One region of the Pseudonocardia sp. GCM10023141 genome, then DNA from elsewhere that is predicted to be linked to it. Evidence: riboswitches for the same ligand, from Rfam matches in the RefSeq annotation. Region 1 holds a riboswitch; each other region holds the start of a gene.
The links. A riboswitch is a leader RNA that binds a small molecule or an ion and turns the genes downstream of it on or off. The one in region 1 is predicted to bind cobalamin.
Positions count from the first base shown of each region.

Region 2: it holds a riboswitch for cobalamin, as region 1 does, so the genes downstream of both, cobN (cobaltochelatase subunit CobN) here and ACFPFQ_RS45335 (ABC transporter substrate-binding protein) in region 1, are expected to answer to the same signal.
Region 3: it holds a riboswitch for cobalamin, as region 1 does, so the genes downstream of both, metE (5-methyltetrahydropteroyltriglutamate--homocysteine S-methyltransferase) here and ACFPFQ_RS45335 (ABC transporter substrate-binding protein) in region 1, are expected to answer to the same signal.
Region 4: it holds a riboswitch for cobalamin, as region 1 does, so the genes downstream of both, ACFPFQ_RS41175 (SAM-dependent methyltransferase) here and ACFPFQ_RS45335 (ABC transporter substrate-binding protein) in region 1, are expected to answer to the same signal.

Region 1 covers NZ_JBHSIR010000082.1:174,625-178,603, forward strand. Annotated here, with positions in the region: gene ACFPFQ_RS45325 (amidohydrolase family protein) at 130-990, shown strand; gene ACFPFQ_RS45330 (dihydrofolate reductase family protein) at 1,100-1,684, shown strand; cobalamin riboswitch at 1,739-1,922, shown strand; gene ACFPFQ_RS45335 (ABC transporter substrate-binding protein) at 1,958-3,022, shown strand; gene ACFPFQ_RS45340 (FecCD family ABC transporter permease) at 3,027-3,979, shown strand, end outside.
Region 2 covers NZ_JBHSIR010000018.1:65,561-69,539, reverse strand. Annotated here, with positions in the region: gene cobN (cobaltochelatase subunit CobN) at 1-1,677, opposite strand, end outside; cobalamin riboswitch at 1,779-1,900, opposite strand; gene ACFPFQ_RS09735 (precorrin-3B synthase) at 2,097-3,233, shown strand; gene ACFPFQ_RS09730 (precorrin-8X methylmutase) at 3,230-3,856, shown strand; gene ACFPFQ_RS09725 (precorrin-2 C(20)-methyltransferase) at 3,859-3,979, shown strand, end outside.
Region 3 covers NZ_JBHSIR010000087.1:238,296-242,274, forward strand. Annotated here, with positions in the region: gene ACFPFQ_RS47805 (NAD(P)-dependent alcohol dehydrogenase) at 1-536, shown strand, start outside; gene ACFPFQ_RS47810 (MFS transporter) at 562-1,914, shown strand; cobalamin riboswitch at 2,064-2,281, shown strand; gene metE (5-methyltetrahydropteroyltriglutamate--homocysteine S-methyltransferase) at 2,407-3,979, shown strand, end outside.
Region 4 covers NZ_JBHSIR010000069.1:55,319-59,297, forward strand. Annotated here, with positions in the region: gene cobA (uroporphyrinogen-III C-methyltransferase) at 1-317, shown strand, start outside; gene ACFPFQ_RS41160 (cyclodeaminase/cyclohydrolase family protein) at 314-823, shown strand; gene ACFPFQ_RS41165 (HAD-IA family hydrolase) at 875-1,162, opposite strand; gene ACFPFQ_RS41170 (MMPL family transporter) at 1,156-1,491, opposite strand; cobalamin riboswitch at 2,172-2,292, shown strand; gene ACFPFQ_RS41175 (SAM-dependent methyltransferase) at 2,348-2,728, shown strand; gene cobT (nicotinate-nucleotide--dimethylbenzimidazole phosphoribosyltransferase) at 2,716-3,979, shown strand, end outside.

The DNA of each region.
Region 1 (3,979 bases):
TGGCGTGATCCCCGGGCCGTCACACGGCACCCTCCGGCGGACTGATTATCTGAAGTATTGCTCAGATGTGCATGCTTCGCTACATTCACTATCCGACACGTTCGTTGAGCATTGGGTAAGGGAGTGCGGATGGCATCCACTGAGAAGGTCAAGGGGCGCGTCATCGATGCGCACAGCCACATCGGGACGATGGACGCGTGGCAGTTCTACAACCTGAAGGAGCCGGTCAAGCCCACGGTCTACGAGTTCGCCAACGCGAAGGAGTACCTGGGCTACATCGACAACCTCGGTGTCGAGCGCGGCCTGATCCTGCCCAACTACGGCATCCCGGTGCAGGGCCACGCCTTCTCGCTCAACGACCTGGTGCTCGACTCCGTCACCAACAACGAGCGCCTCGTCGGCGGCCTGTGGGTCTCGATCCTGCCGCAGAACAAGGAGCTCACCCTCAAGACGCTCGAGAGCGCGGGTGAGCGCGGCATCAAGGCGCTCAAGACCACGTTCCTGCTGGGCGGCAACCCCGACCCCAACACCTGGGACGACGAGACGCGCGAGCTGGCCGAGGCCTGCTTCGACGCCGCTGAGCAGCACGACCTGGTGTTCCACTTCCACACCAGTGCCGGTGGTGCCTCGGACATCAACAACTTCATCCCGCTGGTGGAGCGCTACGGCAAGCGCGTCAAGATCTACCTGGTGCACTTCGGTGGCGGCGTCAGCGGCCACATCAAGCTCGTCCCGCAGTTCCTCGACTGGGTGGAGGAGGGCTACCAGGTCTACTGCGACACCACGTGGACGATCGGCTTCGGCGCCCGCTGGCTGATGACCGAGATCGAGAAGCGCGGTATCGGTGAGGACCGCGTGCTCTTCGCGTCCGACGAGCCGTGGAGCGACTTCTGGGGCGAGTACTGGAAGATCAACGGTGCTCCGGTGAGCGACGAGCTCAAGCAGCGGATCCTCTACAAGAACTACGAGCAGCTCTACGGGGAGAAGTAACCCCTCGACGAAACTTCGCCGGCGGGTGTCGATGTCGCCGATCGTCGTTCGTGTAGCGGGTGACGGGCCGCCGCTGGGGCGGTCCGCTACCCGGAAGGACACCCACCCCATGCGTTCGATCGGTACCTACCTGAGCATCACCCTCGACGGCGTCGTGCAGGGCCTCGGCCGTCCCGACGAGGACACGCGCGGCGGGTTCACGCACGGCGGCTGGGGCGGCGCGTTCCAGGACGAGGTGATGCAGCAGGAGGCCGGCAAGGGGATGGGCAAGCCGGCGGACATGCTCTTCGGCCGTCGCACCTGGACCGACTTCATCACCGCGTGGGGCTCCCGCACGGACGGCAACCCGTTCACGAAGCACATGAACGGCGTCCGGAAGTACGTCGTGTCCCGCACCCTCGACGACGCCGACGCCTGGGAGAACTCGGTCCTGCTGCGCGGTGACGCGGCGCAGACCGTCGCCGAGCTGAAGGATCGTCCCGGCGCGAACCTGATGATCATCGGCAGTACCGCACTGGTGCGCAGCCTGCACGCCGCGGGCCTGATCGACCACTACACGCTGCTGATCCACCCCATCACCCTCGGCAGCGGCGCGCGGCTCTTCGAGGGTCCGGCCCCGCTGACCGAGTTCACGCTGACCAGCAGCGTGGTGACCACCACGGGCGTGATCATCGCGAACTACACGCGCACCTGACCGGTGCAGGGTGACGTGGACTGCAGGGGCCGCTCGGTGGTGCGGCGGGCTGCTAGGTTCCGCCACGAGGCCAGTCACGCCCAGTGAATGGGTCAGGGAATCCGGTGTGAATCCGGAGCTGACGCGCAGCGGTGAAGGTGACGGGCGAGGCGACATGCCACTGGACCCCACGGTCCGGGAAGGCGCCTCGTCCGGATGATCCTGAGTCCGAAGACCTGCTGGCCGACAGCCGTCCGGGCTTCGCGATCCGAGCCCCTGAGCAGAGGCCTCTGCATGACCATCTCCCGACTCCGGTTCCCGGCCGCACTGGCCGTCGTCGCCGCGGCGCTGGCCGCCTGCGGTGGCGCGCCGGCCCCGGCGATCACCGCGGCGCCTGCCACCGCAACGGTGACCAACTGCGGTATTCCGGCCAGCTATCCCACGCCGGTGCAGCGCATCGTCGCCACGAGCAACTCCGCGAACGTCGGCACGCTGATGAGGATCGGGGCGCTGCGCCAGCTCGCGGCCGCCACGCTGACCCCCGGCAACGACGCCGTGATGAGCGCCCTCTACGGGCCGGGCATCGAGAGCGTGCCGCGGCTCAAGAGCCCCATCTCGATGGAAGCGGTGCTCGCCCAGCGGCCCGGCCTGCTGGTCGGCTCCTTCAGAGGCCTGTTCGCCGGTGCGTCCGGGGTCACGATCGAGTCCGCGGCGGCCAAGGGCATCGCCACCTACGTGATCTCCGACAGCTGCCGCCAGGATCCCGGCGCCGGCAAGGACTCCAAGCTCGGCACCATGGATCCCTGGGACGCGGTGCGCGCCGACGTCACCAACTACGGTGTCCTCACCGGCCACCAGCAGCAGGCGAGCGCCGCGCTCGCCGAGCTCGACACGCGGCTCAAGGCGCTCGCCGACGCGCCCCGACCGGCCACGAAGCCGAAGATCCTGCTCTTCGACAGCGGCACGAACGACCTCTACACCTCGGGGCGCAACGGCCCGCCGCAGGGGATCATCGACGCGGCCGGGGGCACGAACGTCTTCGCGGCACAGGACACCACCTGGTTCCACGCGAGCTGGGAGAGCGTCGCGCAGTCACAGCCCGACGTCATCGTCGTCATGGACTACCGCTCGGGCAACGCCGACGAGGTCGCGCAGAAGAAGGCGACGATCACGAGCCAGCCGGGGCTCAAGGACCTTACTGTCGTGGCGCAGAACCGGATCGTCGTGCTCCCGCTGGCCCTGTTCACCAGCGGCTTCCCCAACATCGACGCCGCCGACGAGCTGCGCGTCGCGCTCGAAGGGTTGGGGCTCGCGCCGCCCAGCGGCATCGTCGGGAAGCTGCCGGCCGACCTGAAGTAGACCGGTGCCGACCTCGGAGCGTGTCGCCGACCGGCGAGCCACGCGCCGCGTCCCGCTGGCCGCCGTGCTGCTGGTGCTCGTCGCGGCGCTGGTGGTGAGCGCGCTCGCCTCGGCGGCCTTCGGCGCGGCCGACGTCTCGCCGGGCGTGGTCGTCGACGTCCTGCGGCACCGGCTCCTCGGTGGCCCCACGGGCGTCGATCCGGTGGCCGACGCGATCGTCTGGGAGATCCGCGGGCCCCGCGTGGTGCTCGCGATCGTCGTCGGTGCCGGTCTCGCGCTGGGCGGCAGCGGCATGCAGACGCTCGTGCGCAACCCGCTCGCCGACCCCTACCTGCTCGGTGTCTCCTCCGGCGCCAGCGTCGGCGCGACCGCCGTGATCACGCTGGGCACGTTCGCCGGCGCGGGGCTGTGGGCGCTGTCGGCGGGTGCGTTGCTGGGGGCGCTGGGCGCGGCGTTGCTCGTGTTCGGGGTGGCGATGGCCCAGGGTGGCCTGACCCCGCTGCGGCTGGTGCTCACCGGAACCGTGTTGTCGTCGGCGTTCGCGGCGATGGCGAGCTTCCTCGTGTTCCGCAGCGCCGACCCGCAGGCCGCGCAGTCGGTGCTGTTCTGGCTGCTGGGCAGCCTGTCGGGGGCGACGTGGGAACAGTCGTTGCTCCCGTTCGTCGCCGTGGCGGTGATCGGGGCGGTGCTGCTGGCCGGCAACGGCTGGCTCGACGCACTGGCCGCGGGCGCGGACGTGGCCGCCGCGCTGGGCGTGCCCGTGCGGCTGGTGCGCAACGTGCTCTTCGTCCTGCTCGCGATCATGATCGGGGTACTGGTGGCCGTCGCGGGCGGGATCGGCTTCGTCGGGCTGATCCTGCCGCACGTCAGCAGGCTCGTCGTGGGTGCGCGCCACCGCCGGATGCTGCCGGTCGCGGCACTGGCGGGCGGGCTGTTCCTGCTCTGGGTCGACGTGGC
Region 2 (3,979 bases), on a different contig from region 1:
GCCCTCACCCGGGTCGTTGACGAGGAACGGGTAGATCAGCGGCAGGTCACCCAGCGCGGCGTCGGTGCCGCAGGAAGCGCTCATGCCCATCGTCTTGCCGGGCAGCCACTCCAGGTTGCCGTGCTTGCCGATGTGGACGATCGCATCCGCCCCGAAACCGCCGTCGGCCACCGGAGCGGCGAGCCAGCGGTAGGCCCCCAGGTAGTGGTGGCTGGGCGGCAGGTCCGGGTCGTGGTAGATCGCCACCGGGTTCTCGCCGAACCCGCGCGGCGGCTGCACGATGATCACGACGTTGCCGGCGCGCATCGCCGCGACCACGATCTCGCCGTCACGGTCGGTGCTGCGGTCGACGAACAGCTCACCCGGCGCGGTGCCCCAGTGGTTCTCCACATCCTCGCGGAAGTCCGCGGGCAACCCGGCGAACCACTGCCGGTAGCGGGCCGCGGAGATCCGCACCGGGTTGGACTCCAGCGCCTCCTCGGTGAGCCACTCCGGGTCCTGCCCGCCTGCGGCGATCAACGCGTGGATCAGCGCGTCACCGTCGGACTCCGCGACACCGGGCAGTTCCCCGATCACGTACCCGGCGGCCTGCATCGCCTGCAGCAGGGCGACCGCGCTGGCCGGGGTGTCGAGCCCGACGGCGTTGCCGATCCGCGCGTGCTTGGTGGGGTACGCGCTGAGCATCAGCACGATCCGCTTGTCGGCGTTGGGGATCTGCCGCAGCCCCGCGTGGCGCACCGCGATCCCCGCGACGCGAGCGGCCCGCTCGGGGTCGGGCACGTAGACCGACAGGCCGTCCGCGTCGATCTCCTTGAACGAGAACGGCACGGTGATCAGCCGCCCGTCGAACTCGGGGACGGCCACCTGCGTGGCGACGTCGAGCGGCGTCAGGCCGTCGTCGCCGTCGGCCCAGGCCGCGCGGCTGCTGGTGAGGCACAGGCCCTGCAGGATCGGCACGTCGAGCGCGGCGAGCTCGGTCACGTCCCACGCCTCGTCGTCGCCACCGGCACTCGCCGACGCGGGCTTGGTACCACCGGCGGCCAGCACCGTGACGACCAGCGCGTCGGCCTCGCGCAGCTTCTCGAGCAGGGCGGGCTCGGCCTGGCGCAACGACGCGCAGTACACCGGCAGCGCGCGGCCACCGGCGTCCTCGATCGCGGTGCACAGCGCCTCGACGTAGGTGGTGTTCCCGGCGAGCTGCTGGGCGCGGTAGTAGAGCACCGCGACGGTGGGGCCACTGGTCTCCCGCGCGGTGCGCTCGAGCACGCCCCACGTCGGGAGCGCGGTCGGGGGCTCGAAGCCCTCCCCGGTGAACAGCAGCGTGTCGGACAGGAACGCGTGCAGCTGCGCGAGGTTGGCCGGGCCACCCTGCGCGAGGTACGCGTGCGCCTCGGCGGCGACGCCGGCGGGCACGGTCCCCTGCTGCATCATCTCCGCGTCGGGCGCCTGCTCACCACCGAGCGCCACCAGCGGCTTGCCGGAGGCGACGAGGGCGTCGAGGCCGTCCTCCCAGTACCTGCGGCCACCGAGGATGCGGACGACCACGACGTCGGCGCCGTCGAGCAGGGCGGGAAGATCGTCGACGAGTAGGCGGGCCGGGTTGGCCAACCGGAAGCCGGCCCCGCTCGCGCGGGCCGACAGCAGGTCGGTGTCGGACGTGGAGAGCAGCAGGATCACGAGGAGACGCCCTCGGGCACGAAACAGCGGCACGCGGCGCAGCGCATGGGATTACCTTCCTCGGGATCCTCGTCCCAGGTCATGGTGGCGAGCGAGCGGGGCAGTGTCCTGGCTCCCGGATCGACGCTCGCCCCGGCCTTCCGGGTGCTACCCCGTGGCCGTTGACGGGGTTCGCTCCCCGGTGACAGTGGCGGGACCGCGCCGGACTCGCACCGGCTTCCTGGACCCGCTCGCGCTGTGCAGTTGTGCGCCTCACTGTCGGTGGCGTCGGGGCGGGAGTCAAGCCGGTCCCGCATCTCAGCAAGGTGGCCTTCCTGACGTTGAACGTCTGGAAGGCCACCTTGCTGACATCCCGGTGCGGCACGGAGTGTGATCGTCGGCTCCCCCGGCTCACCGGCGTGCGTGATTACAGTGACCCGGTGCCCACCCCCGTCCGTGTCCGCGTCGACGCCTGTCCCGGCGTCCTCGCCCCGCACGACGCCGCCGACGGCGCGCTCGCGCGCGTCCGGCTGCCGGGCGGACAGGTCGACGCGGCCGCGCTGTGGGTGCTGGCCGCCTGCGCCGAGGACCTCGGCGACGGGAAGATCCACCTGACGTCGCGGGGCAACCTGCAGCTGCGCGGCCTCGATCGCAGCGACCCCGAGCTGGAGCGCCGGCTCACCGGCTGCGGGCTGCTGCCCTCGCGCACCCACGAGCGGGTGCGCAACGTGCTCGCGTCACCGCTGTCGGGCATCGCCGGTGGCCTCGCCGACGTCCGGGAGCTGGCCCCGGCGCTGGACCGGGCGCTGTGCGCCCGCCCGGAGCTCGCCGGGCTGTCGGGCCGGTTCCTCTTCGCACTCGACGACGGTCGTGGCGACGTCGCCGCCGAGCAACCGGACCTGTGCTGGCAGGCTCTCGACGCCGCCACCGGCACGCTGGTCGTGGCCGGCACCGAGACCGGCGTCACCGCGCGGACCGAGGACGCCGTCGCGCTGCTGGTGCGCGCCGCCACCACGTTCCTGCAGGTCCGTGGCAGCGCCTGGCGCGCGATCGAGCTTCCCGAGGCCGACCGGGCCCGACTCGCGGGTCCATCCGCCCCGACTCGCGGGGCGATCCGTCCCGACTCGCGGGTCCTTCCGTCCCGACTCGCGGGGGTGGGTCCGGTGCGGCGTGCCGACGGGGGCACCGCGCTGGCCGTCGCTCCGGTGCTCGGGGAGTTGACGGCCGCCCAACTGCTGGTACTGGCCGACGCCGCGCAGCGGGTGGTCGTCACGCCGTGGCGGTCGATCGTGCTGCCGACCGCCGACGCAGCCGCACGGCTGGCCGCCGCCGGTCTGGTCGTGGACCCGGCGTCGCCCGCGCCGCTGCTCAGCGCCTGCGCGGGCCGGCCGGGCTGCGCGAAGGCGCTCGCCGACGTCCGGGCCGACGCCCGCACCGCGCTCCCCCTGATCCACCGCCGCACCCACGTCTCGGGCTGCGAGCGCCGCTGCGGGGCACCGCACGCGCCGCACGTCGACGCCGTGGCGCTCGCGGACGGCGGCTACCTGATCGACGGCGAACGGCAGGACGGCTTGTGAGCACCCGCACCTACATCCGCGACGGCGCGGAGATCTACCGGCAGTCGTTCGCGACGATCCGGGCCGAGGCCGACCTCTCGGGCCTGCCGCCCGACGTCGCCCACGTCGCCGTGCGCATGATCCACGCCTGCGGCCAGGTGGACCTGCCCCAGGACATCGGCTTCTCCCCGGGCGTCGTCGCCGCGGGCCGGGCGGCGCTGCGGGCCGGTGCCCCGATCCTCTGCGACGCCATGATGGTGGCCTCCGGCATCACGCGCACCCGGCTGCCCGCCGCCAACGAGGTGCTCTGCACGCTGCGCGACCCCCGCGTCCCGGCGCTGGCCGCGCAGCTGGGCAACACCCGCAGCGCCGCGGCGCTGGAGCTGTGGCGCGAGCACCTCGACGGGGCCGTCGTCGCGATCGGCAACGCCCCCACCGCGCTGTTCCACCTCCTCGACATGCTCGATGCCGGCGCCCCGCGTCCGGCCGCCGTGATCGGGATCCCGGTCGGGTTCATCGGCGCCGCCGAGTCCAAGGAGGCGCTCGCGGCCTACGGCATCGAGCACCTCGTCGTCCACGGCCGCCGCGGCGGCTCGGCCATCACGGTCGCCGCGGTCAACGCGCTGGCCAGCGAGCAGGAGTAGGCGTGCCCGGCAAGCTCTACGGGGTGGGGGTCGGCCCCGGCGACCCCGAGCTCATCACGATCAAGGCAGCGCGCGTCATCGCCGCCGCCGACGTGATCGCCTACCACTCGGCGCGCCACGGCC
Region 3 (3,979 bases), on a different contig from region 1:
TGCAGCGTGCCGACGTCCGCGCCGGGCACCGCGTGCTGGTGACGGGATCGGGGCCGATCGGCATCCTCGTCATGCAGGTCGCGCTGGCCTGCGGGGCCGCCGAGGTGGTCGTCACCGACGTCAACGACGCCCGGCTTGCCGTGGCCCGCTCGCTGGGCGCGACAGCGACGATCAACACCGCGGAGCGGGCCCCGGAGCTGACGGGCGTGCACCGGCTGCTGGAGTGCTCCGGCCATCCGGCGGCGCTGTGGCAGGGCATCCGCACGCTGGGTCCCGCGGCCCGCGCCACCGTCGTCGGGCAGGCCGCGCCGTCGGTGGACGGGCTGCCGCTGGCCTTCCTGCAGCGCTACGAGATCGACCTGGTGACCGCGTTCCGGTACGCGCACGCGTTCCCGACCGCGATCGCGCTCGTCGAGCGGGGTGTCGTCGACATCGACGCCGTGCTCACGGGCCGCTTTCCGCTCGACAGAACGGCCGAGGCGCTGCGCGCTCCGGTACTCGACCCGTCACACCTGAAGGTCGTCATCCGCCCCTGATCGACTTGACTCCATTCGAGGACGCATGGACACCATCGCGAGCACCCCGACCACGATCGATCCCGCCCGCCGCAAGGGCGTGCGCCGAGCAGCCTGGGCCGGCCTCATCGGCACGGCGCTGGAGCAGTACGACTTCGTCATCTACGGCACGGCCTCGGCGCTGGTCTTCAGCAAGCTGTTCTTCCCGAACATCACCCCTGCCGCCGGCATCCTCGCCAGCTTCAGCGCCTACGCCGTCGGCTTCGCGGCCCGGCCGCTCGGTGGCCTGTTCTTCTCCCACTTCGGCGACCGGCTCGGGCGCAAGTGGGTGCTCGTCGCCACCCTGATGCTGATGGGCGGCGCGACGCTCGCGATCGGGCTGCTGCCGACCTACGGGCAGGTCGGGCTGCTGGCGCCGATCCTGCTGGTGGTCTGCCGGTTCTTCCAGGGGTTCGGGGCCGGTGCCGAGCAGGCAGGCGGTGCGACGCTGCTGACCGAGACGGCCTATCCGGGGCGTCGCGGGCGGCTGGCATCGCTCGTGATGACCGGTGCGGCACTGGGCACCGCGCTCGGTGCGCTGGCGTGGATCCTCGTGCAACTGCTGCCGACCGAGGCGGTGCTGGAATGGGGATGGCGGCTGGTGTTCCTCAGCAGCATCTTCGTGACGATCGCGGCGTGGATCATCCGCAGGCGGCTGCAGGAGAGCCCGGTGTTCGCCGAGCTCAAGGAGCAGCACGCGGAGCCGAAGGCGCCGCTGCGCGAGGTGCTCGAACACGGGCGCAAGCCGGTGCTGCTGGCGCTGTTCATGAACGTCGGCGTGACGGCGCAGTCCTACACCTACCAGGTGTTCATGGCGTCCTACCTGATCTCCGCCGTGGGTGTGGACCCGTCGTTCGTGCCGCCGGTGCTGCTCGTCGGCGCGATCTGCGGCGGCATCGGTGCCGTCGGGTTCGGCATCCTGTCCGACCGCTTCGGACGTCGCCCGATCTACCTCGCGGTCGTCTCGGCGCTGGTCGTGCTGCCCGGCCCCACGTTCATCGCGCTGAGCACCGGCTCGGCGTGGGCGATCTACGCCGCGATCATCGTGGGCTTCCTGCTGGCCGGGCAGGGCGCCGTCGCGGTGCAGATGAGCTGGTTCCCGGAGATGTTCGGCAACCGCTACCGCTACGCCGGGGTCGCGCTCGCGCGCGAGTTCTCGTCGGTGCTCGGTGGCGGCGTGGCCCCGCTGATCTGCGCGGCGCTGATCAGCGCGTTCACCGGGTCCTGGATCCCGGTGGCGGCCTACATGATGCTGATGGCGATCATCAGCGTGGTGGCCACGTTGATGTCGCCGGAGACGCTCAACCGCGACCTCAACGTGCCCGAGGACGCGACCGATCCGGTGCCGGCGGCGCGCTGACACCCCCGCTGACACCCCATTGCAGGAAGGCCACCTTGCCGCAAGAATCTTGCGGCAAGGTGGCCTTCCTGCAACGCGGGAACGGGTCCCGGCCCGGCGGCGGCACGTGCCCAACGTCACGGCCAGGTGCGACGTCGCCGGGCGCCGCTATAGTCCGAAGCGCTGGTGGTTCGGGCCCGTCGCAGTACGGGCGGGTCCGAGGCAAGAGGGAACCCGGTGAGAATCCGGGGCTGCCCCGCAGCGGTGAGTGGGAACGAGAGCCGTCAACGAGCACTGGGTCGAAGGGCCTGGGAAGCGACGGTCGGTAGGTGCGCCGGGAGGCGCGTGCCCGCGAGTCCGAAGACCTGCCACCGGTGTGCGCACCCGACGGTTGCGCGCGGATCCGTGGCCTCGTGGGAGGGCCGTGCGGATGTCCGGGGCACCGGTGTGCCCGGGCGCCGTCGTGCTTCCCGCGACGCGGCGGATCCTCCGTCCGCTCGCGAGGAGAGAGCAGTGACTCCCAGCAACACCATCGGCACGACCGTTCTGGGCTATCCCCGGATCGGCCCGGACCGTGAGCTCAAGAAGGCCGTCGAGAAGTACTGGGCGGGCACGCTCGACCAGGACGGCCTACGCGCCGTCGGCGCCGGGCTGCGCCGCGACACCTGGGCGCAGCTGCGTGCCGCCGGGCTCGACTCGGTGCCCGGCAACACGTTCTCCTACTACGACCAGGTGCTCGACACCGCCCGCATCCTCGGCGCGGTGCCGCCGCGCTTCGCCGCGCTCGGGCTCGACGACCTCGACACCCTGTTCGCGATGGCCAGGGGCCACGGTTCGGTGCCGGCGCTGGAGATGACGAAGTTCTTCGACACCAACTACCACTACCTGGTGCCCGAGGTGGGCCCCGACACCGCGATCACCCTCGCCGACCGCAAGCCGGTCGAGGAGTTCACCGAAGCGCTCGCGGCCGGTGTGCCGACACGTCCGGTCCTGATCGGGCCGGTCACGTTCCTGCTGCTGGCGAAGGCCGCACCGGGGGCTCCGGCCGGTTTCAGCCCGCTCGACCTGCTCGAGCCCGTGCTCGACGCGTACGCCGCGCTGCTCGCCGAGCTCGGCGCGGCCGGAGCCGAGTGGGTGCAGCTCGACGAGCCGGCCTTCACCGCCGACCGCGCGGCAGCCGAGCTGGACGCGCTCGCCGTCGCCTACCGCAGGCTCGGCGCGGTGGCGGGCCGACCGAAGATCCTCGTGGCCGGGTACTACAGCAACTTCGGCCCGGCGCTGCCGGTGCTGGCGGCCAGCCCGGTCGAGGCGATCGCGCTGGACCTGGTGGCGGGCCTCGATGACCTCGACCTGGCTGCGACGCTCCCGGCGCTGCAGCACAAGACGCTGCTCGCGGGCGTCGTCGACGGGCACAACGTGTGGCGCACCGACCTGGAGACGGCGCTCGCCCGCGCCGCCACGCTGATGGGCCCGGCCGGCTCGGTCGAGATCAGCTCGTCCTGCTCGCTGCTGCACGTGCCCTACGACGTCGACGTCGAGACCAACCTGGCCGCCACCGTGCGCGACCGGCTCGCGTTCGCGAAGCAGAAGGTGGCCGAGGTCGTGCTGCTGGGCCGGGCCCTGCGCGAGGGGCGGCAGAGCGTTTCCGCCGAGTTCGACGCGGCTGCCGCGCTGCGCAACGCCGACCGCTCCGGTGAGCGCAACGAGCAGGTGCGGGCCCGCCTCGCCGCACTCGGCGCCGATCACTACGCCCGCGGGTCGGCTGCCGACCGGGTCGTGGCCCAGCGCCTGCACCTGCAGCTGCCGCCGGTGCCGACCACCACGATCGGCTCGTTCCCGCAGACCCGCGCGATCCGCTCCGACCGGGCCGCCCACCGCGCGGGGAAGCTCGACGACGTCGAGTACGAGCGTCGCATGCGTGCGGAGATCGAGCGCGTGATCCGGCTGCAGGAGGACCTCGGCCTCGACGTGCTGGTGCACGGCGAGCCGGAGCGCAACGACATGGTCCAGTACTTCGCCGAGAACCTCGACGGCTTCGCCACCACCGAGCACGGTTGGGTGCAGTCCTACGGTTCGCGCTGCGTAC
Region 4 (3,979 bases), on a different contig from region 1:
TGGTGTCCGGGCACGTCGCCCCGGGTCACCCCACCAGCCTGGTCGACTGGCCCGCGCTGGGCCGGCTGCGCGGCACCATCGTGCTGATGATGGCCGTGGAGCGGATCGGGCTGTTCGCCGCGGCCCTGATCGACGGCGGCCGCCCCGCCGACTCCCCGGTCGCGGTGATCCAGGACGGCACCACCCGCATCCAGCGCACCGTGCGCACCACGCTCGCCGAGGTCGCCGACGCCGTGCGCGACCAGGAGATCCACCCGCCCGCGGTGATCGTCGTCGGGCCCGTCGCGGGTCTCGTCGACCATCAGGTCACGTCGTGAGCCTGCTCGACCTGTCGGTCCGCGACCTGCTCGTGGCCGTCGCCGACCGCACGCCCGCGCCCGGTGGCGGTGGCGCGGCCGCACTCGCCACCGCGCTGGCCGCCGCGCTCGCGGGGATGGCGGCCCGCTACGCGCCCGAGCCGGGCGCCGCACCGGCCGCGGCGGATGCGCTGCGCGACCGGGCGGAGCCGCTGGCCGACGCCGATGCCGCCGCGTACCGCGAGTTCCTCGCCGCGCTGCGGCTGCCCCGCGACGACCCGGCTCGGCCCGCGGCCGTCGAGCGCACCCGCGCCGCCGCTTCGGCCGTGCCCGCGGAGATCGCGGCGATCGCCCACGAGGTCGCCGCGCTGGCGGCCGGACTCGCCCGCGACGGCAACCCGAACCTGCGCGGTGACGCGCTCGCGGCCGTCGCGCTGGCCGAGGCGGCGATCACCACCGCGGACGGCCTGGTGGCGGCGAACGCCCCGCCCCCGCCGTCGCACACGTCAGGAAGGACGCCCTCCTGACGTTCACCGTCAGCATGGACGCCCTTCTGACATCTCGCGGGCCCCGCGCGCTCAGCTCCGCAACAGCGCCTCGACCGCCATGATCGTCTGCCTTGCGTCGGTGTGCAGGACCGCGTGCATGCCGATCTGCCGCGCGGCCTCGACGTTGGCCGGTACATCGTCGACGAACACCGCTCCGGTGGGCTCGACCGCCAACCGCTCGCAGGTCAGCTGGTACGCGCGCGGGTCGGGTTTCGCGATCCCGATCTCGTGGGAGTAGAGCAGCACATCGACGAGGTCGGGGAAGCCATAGCGCCGCGACTCCTCGCGGCGCGCACCGTCAGCGGAGTTGCTCAGGATCGCGGTGCGGTAGCGGGGCCACCACGTCCACTCCCGAGGATCGTCATGGCGGCCGGCAGGATCGGGATCCGCAGCACCACGGCGTCGAACAGCACGGCCGCGGTGAGGCCGACGGCCACCTGCTTCATCTCGATCCGGTTGATGAGCAGGAAGCTCACGAACACCGAGATCATGACCGCCGCAGCGCTGGTGACGACGCCCGCCGTGCTCGCGATCCCCTCGCGAACGGCCTGCCGGGTCGACACCCCGCGCCGCACCGCCTCGCGGATCCGGTAGACCACGAAGATCTGGTAGTCGGTGGAGAGGCCCACGAGGATCGCGAACGTCATCAGCGGCATCCGGGAGCCGATGACCCACGGGATGCGCTCGGCCTGGTGCGCCGAGTAGTCGGTGCCGCGGGAGATCTCCGCTCACCCCGCACCGGACAGCGGTGCCGAAGGCCTGGGGGAGCAGGGTCCCCGCAACCGCTGCAGCGACGCCGCCCCCTCCGGGGAGTTCTCCGCGTACGGCACCGCGAGGCGCAGCACCCCGGTCGTGCCGTGCGACACCGGGAACGTCGCGCAGCGCGGCGCGGACGTCCGCCGCGGCCGCCGCGACCTCGTCGAGCGGCCCCGCCGCCGAGGTGATGAGGATGTTCTCGGTCTCCGGCGGGCTCAGCCCGGCCGCGGCGGCGAGGGACTCCGCCCGCCCGGCCTCGCCGATCCAGAACGCGCTGATCGATCCCTGGTCGGTACCGACCGCGGATCCCGTCCCGACGCACAGCGCCACGAACACGACCACGCCGCCACCGCCCGCCACGGATGTCGCGCGCTCCACGTCGCCAGCCGCACCGTCTCGATCCCTGCCTCCGGATGTGTCACGAGCCGAGACTGGCGCGGTCGCGGCGGCGCGACGGTGGCGCTGCCCGGCCAACCCGGGTGGGGTGATCCCGAACCCGCGCGAGGTCGGCCTTCTCACGCCGCGTTGACCGCCGCCGCCGTCTGTGTTGGGCTTCGGCCGACGGCAGTGGAGGAAGCCGGTGGGAATCCGGCGCGGTCCCGCCACTGTCACCGGGAAGCGATCGCCCACCCGTGACCACTGCAGCAGCGGGAAGGTCGGGCGGCTCGTGTCGATCCGGGAGCCAGGACACTTCCTGCCGTCGATCACCCCGGAGCGAGGGCGCGGACCCTCGAGGAGGAGAGCGACGTGAACGTGCTGGTGGGAGTGGGTGTCGGACCCGGTGATCCGGGTCTGGTGACGGTGCGGGCGGCGGATCTGCTCGCCGCGGCCGACGTCGTGTTCGTGCCGGAGGTGGGGCGTGCCGAGCAGACGGTGCTGTTCTACACCGAGGCCTGGCGGGTCGAGCGGGTGCCGGTGGGCGCGGCCGCCGCGGTGGCGGCGTGGTTCGCCGCCCACCCGGGCGGAACGGCGGTGGTGGCATCGGAGGGTGATCCGGGCGGTGACTTCGCCTTCGACGCGCTGGCGGCGGCGGTGCGCGACACGGTGGGCGAGCTGACCGTGCGCCTCGTGCCCGGCATCACCGAGATGCAGAGCCTCGTGGCGGCCGGGGGCCCGTGGACGAGCTGACGCGGGACGCGTTCCATCGCGTCGTCGCAGGCCGCCGCGACGTCCGCTCCGGGTTCCGGGCCGACGTCCCGATCGACGACGCGGCGCTGCACCGCGTGCTGGTCGCCGCCCACGCCGCCCCGAGCGTCGGGTTCTCGCAGCCGTGGGACTTCGTCCTGATCCGCGACCGCGCCACCCGCGAGCGGGTGCAGGCGCACGTCGCGGCGGCGCGGGCGGACTACGCGGCGTCGCTGCCGGCGGCGCGGGCGGACGCGTTCCGCAGCGTCCGGGTCGAGGCGATCCTCGACACCCCGCTCAACATCGCCGTCACGTGCGACCCCACCCGCGGTGGGCGCCATACGCTGGGTCGCCACACCCAGCCGCGCACCGCGCCCTACTCCACGGTCGGCGCGGTCCAGAACCTCTGGCTCGCCGCCCGCGCGGAGGGCCTGGGTGTGGGCTGGGTCAGCTTCGGTGACGAGCGGGCGCTCGCCCGCGAGCTGGACCTGCCCCCGCACCTGGAGCTCGTCGCCTACCTGTGCGTCGGGCACGTCACCGAGTTCGCCGACCGACCGGAACTCGAGTCGTCGGGATGGGCCCGCCGCAGACCGCTGCGGTGGGCCGTGCACCACGAGGCCTTCGGCCTGCGTGGACTACCGGGGGAGGACCCGTTGGACCTGCTCGCCGAGACCGTCGCCGCCATCACACCGCCCGACGCCGCCGCGCGGGCGGCCGCGGCCGACCGGCTGGACCGGATGACGAAACCGCCCGGCTCGCTGGGACGGGTGGAGGCCGTGGCCGTGACGCTGGCCGGGATCGCCGGGCAGTGCCCGGCACCCATCCCGGAGCCCGCCGCGGTGGCCGTGTTCGCGGCCGACCACGGGGTGCACGCGCAGGGCGTGACACCGTGGCCGCAGGAGGTCACGGCGCAGATGGTCGCGAACTTCACCGCGGGCGGCGCCGTCGTCAACGCGTTCGCCCGCCGCGTGGGCGCCGAGGTCTGCGTCGTCGACATCGGGGTGGCGTCGCCCCTGCCCGCCGACCTGCCCGGTCTGCTCCCGCGCCGCATCGCCGACGGCACCGCCGACCTCTCGCAGGGCCCGGCGCTGACGCGCGAGCAGGCCGTCGCGGCGGTCGAGGTGGGCATCGAGACCGCGCGCGACCTCGTCGCAGGCGGCAACCGCTGCCTCATCACCGGCGACATGGGCATCGCGAACACGACGTCAGCGGCGGCGCTGATCTGCGCGTTCACCGGAGCCGGCGCGGCGGAGG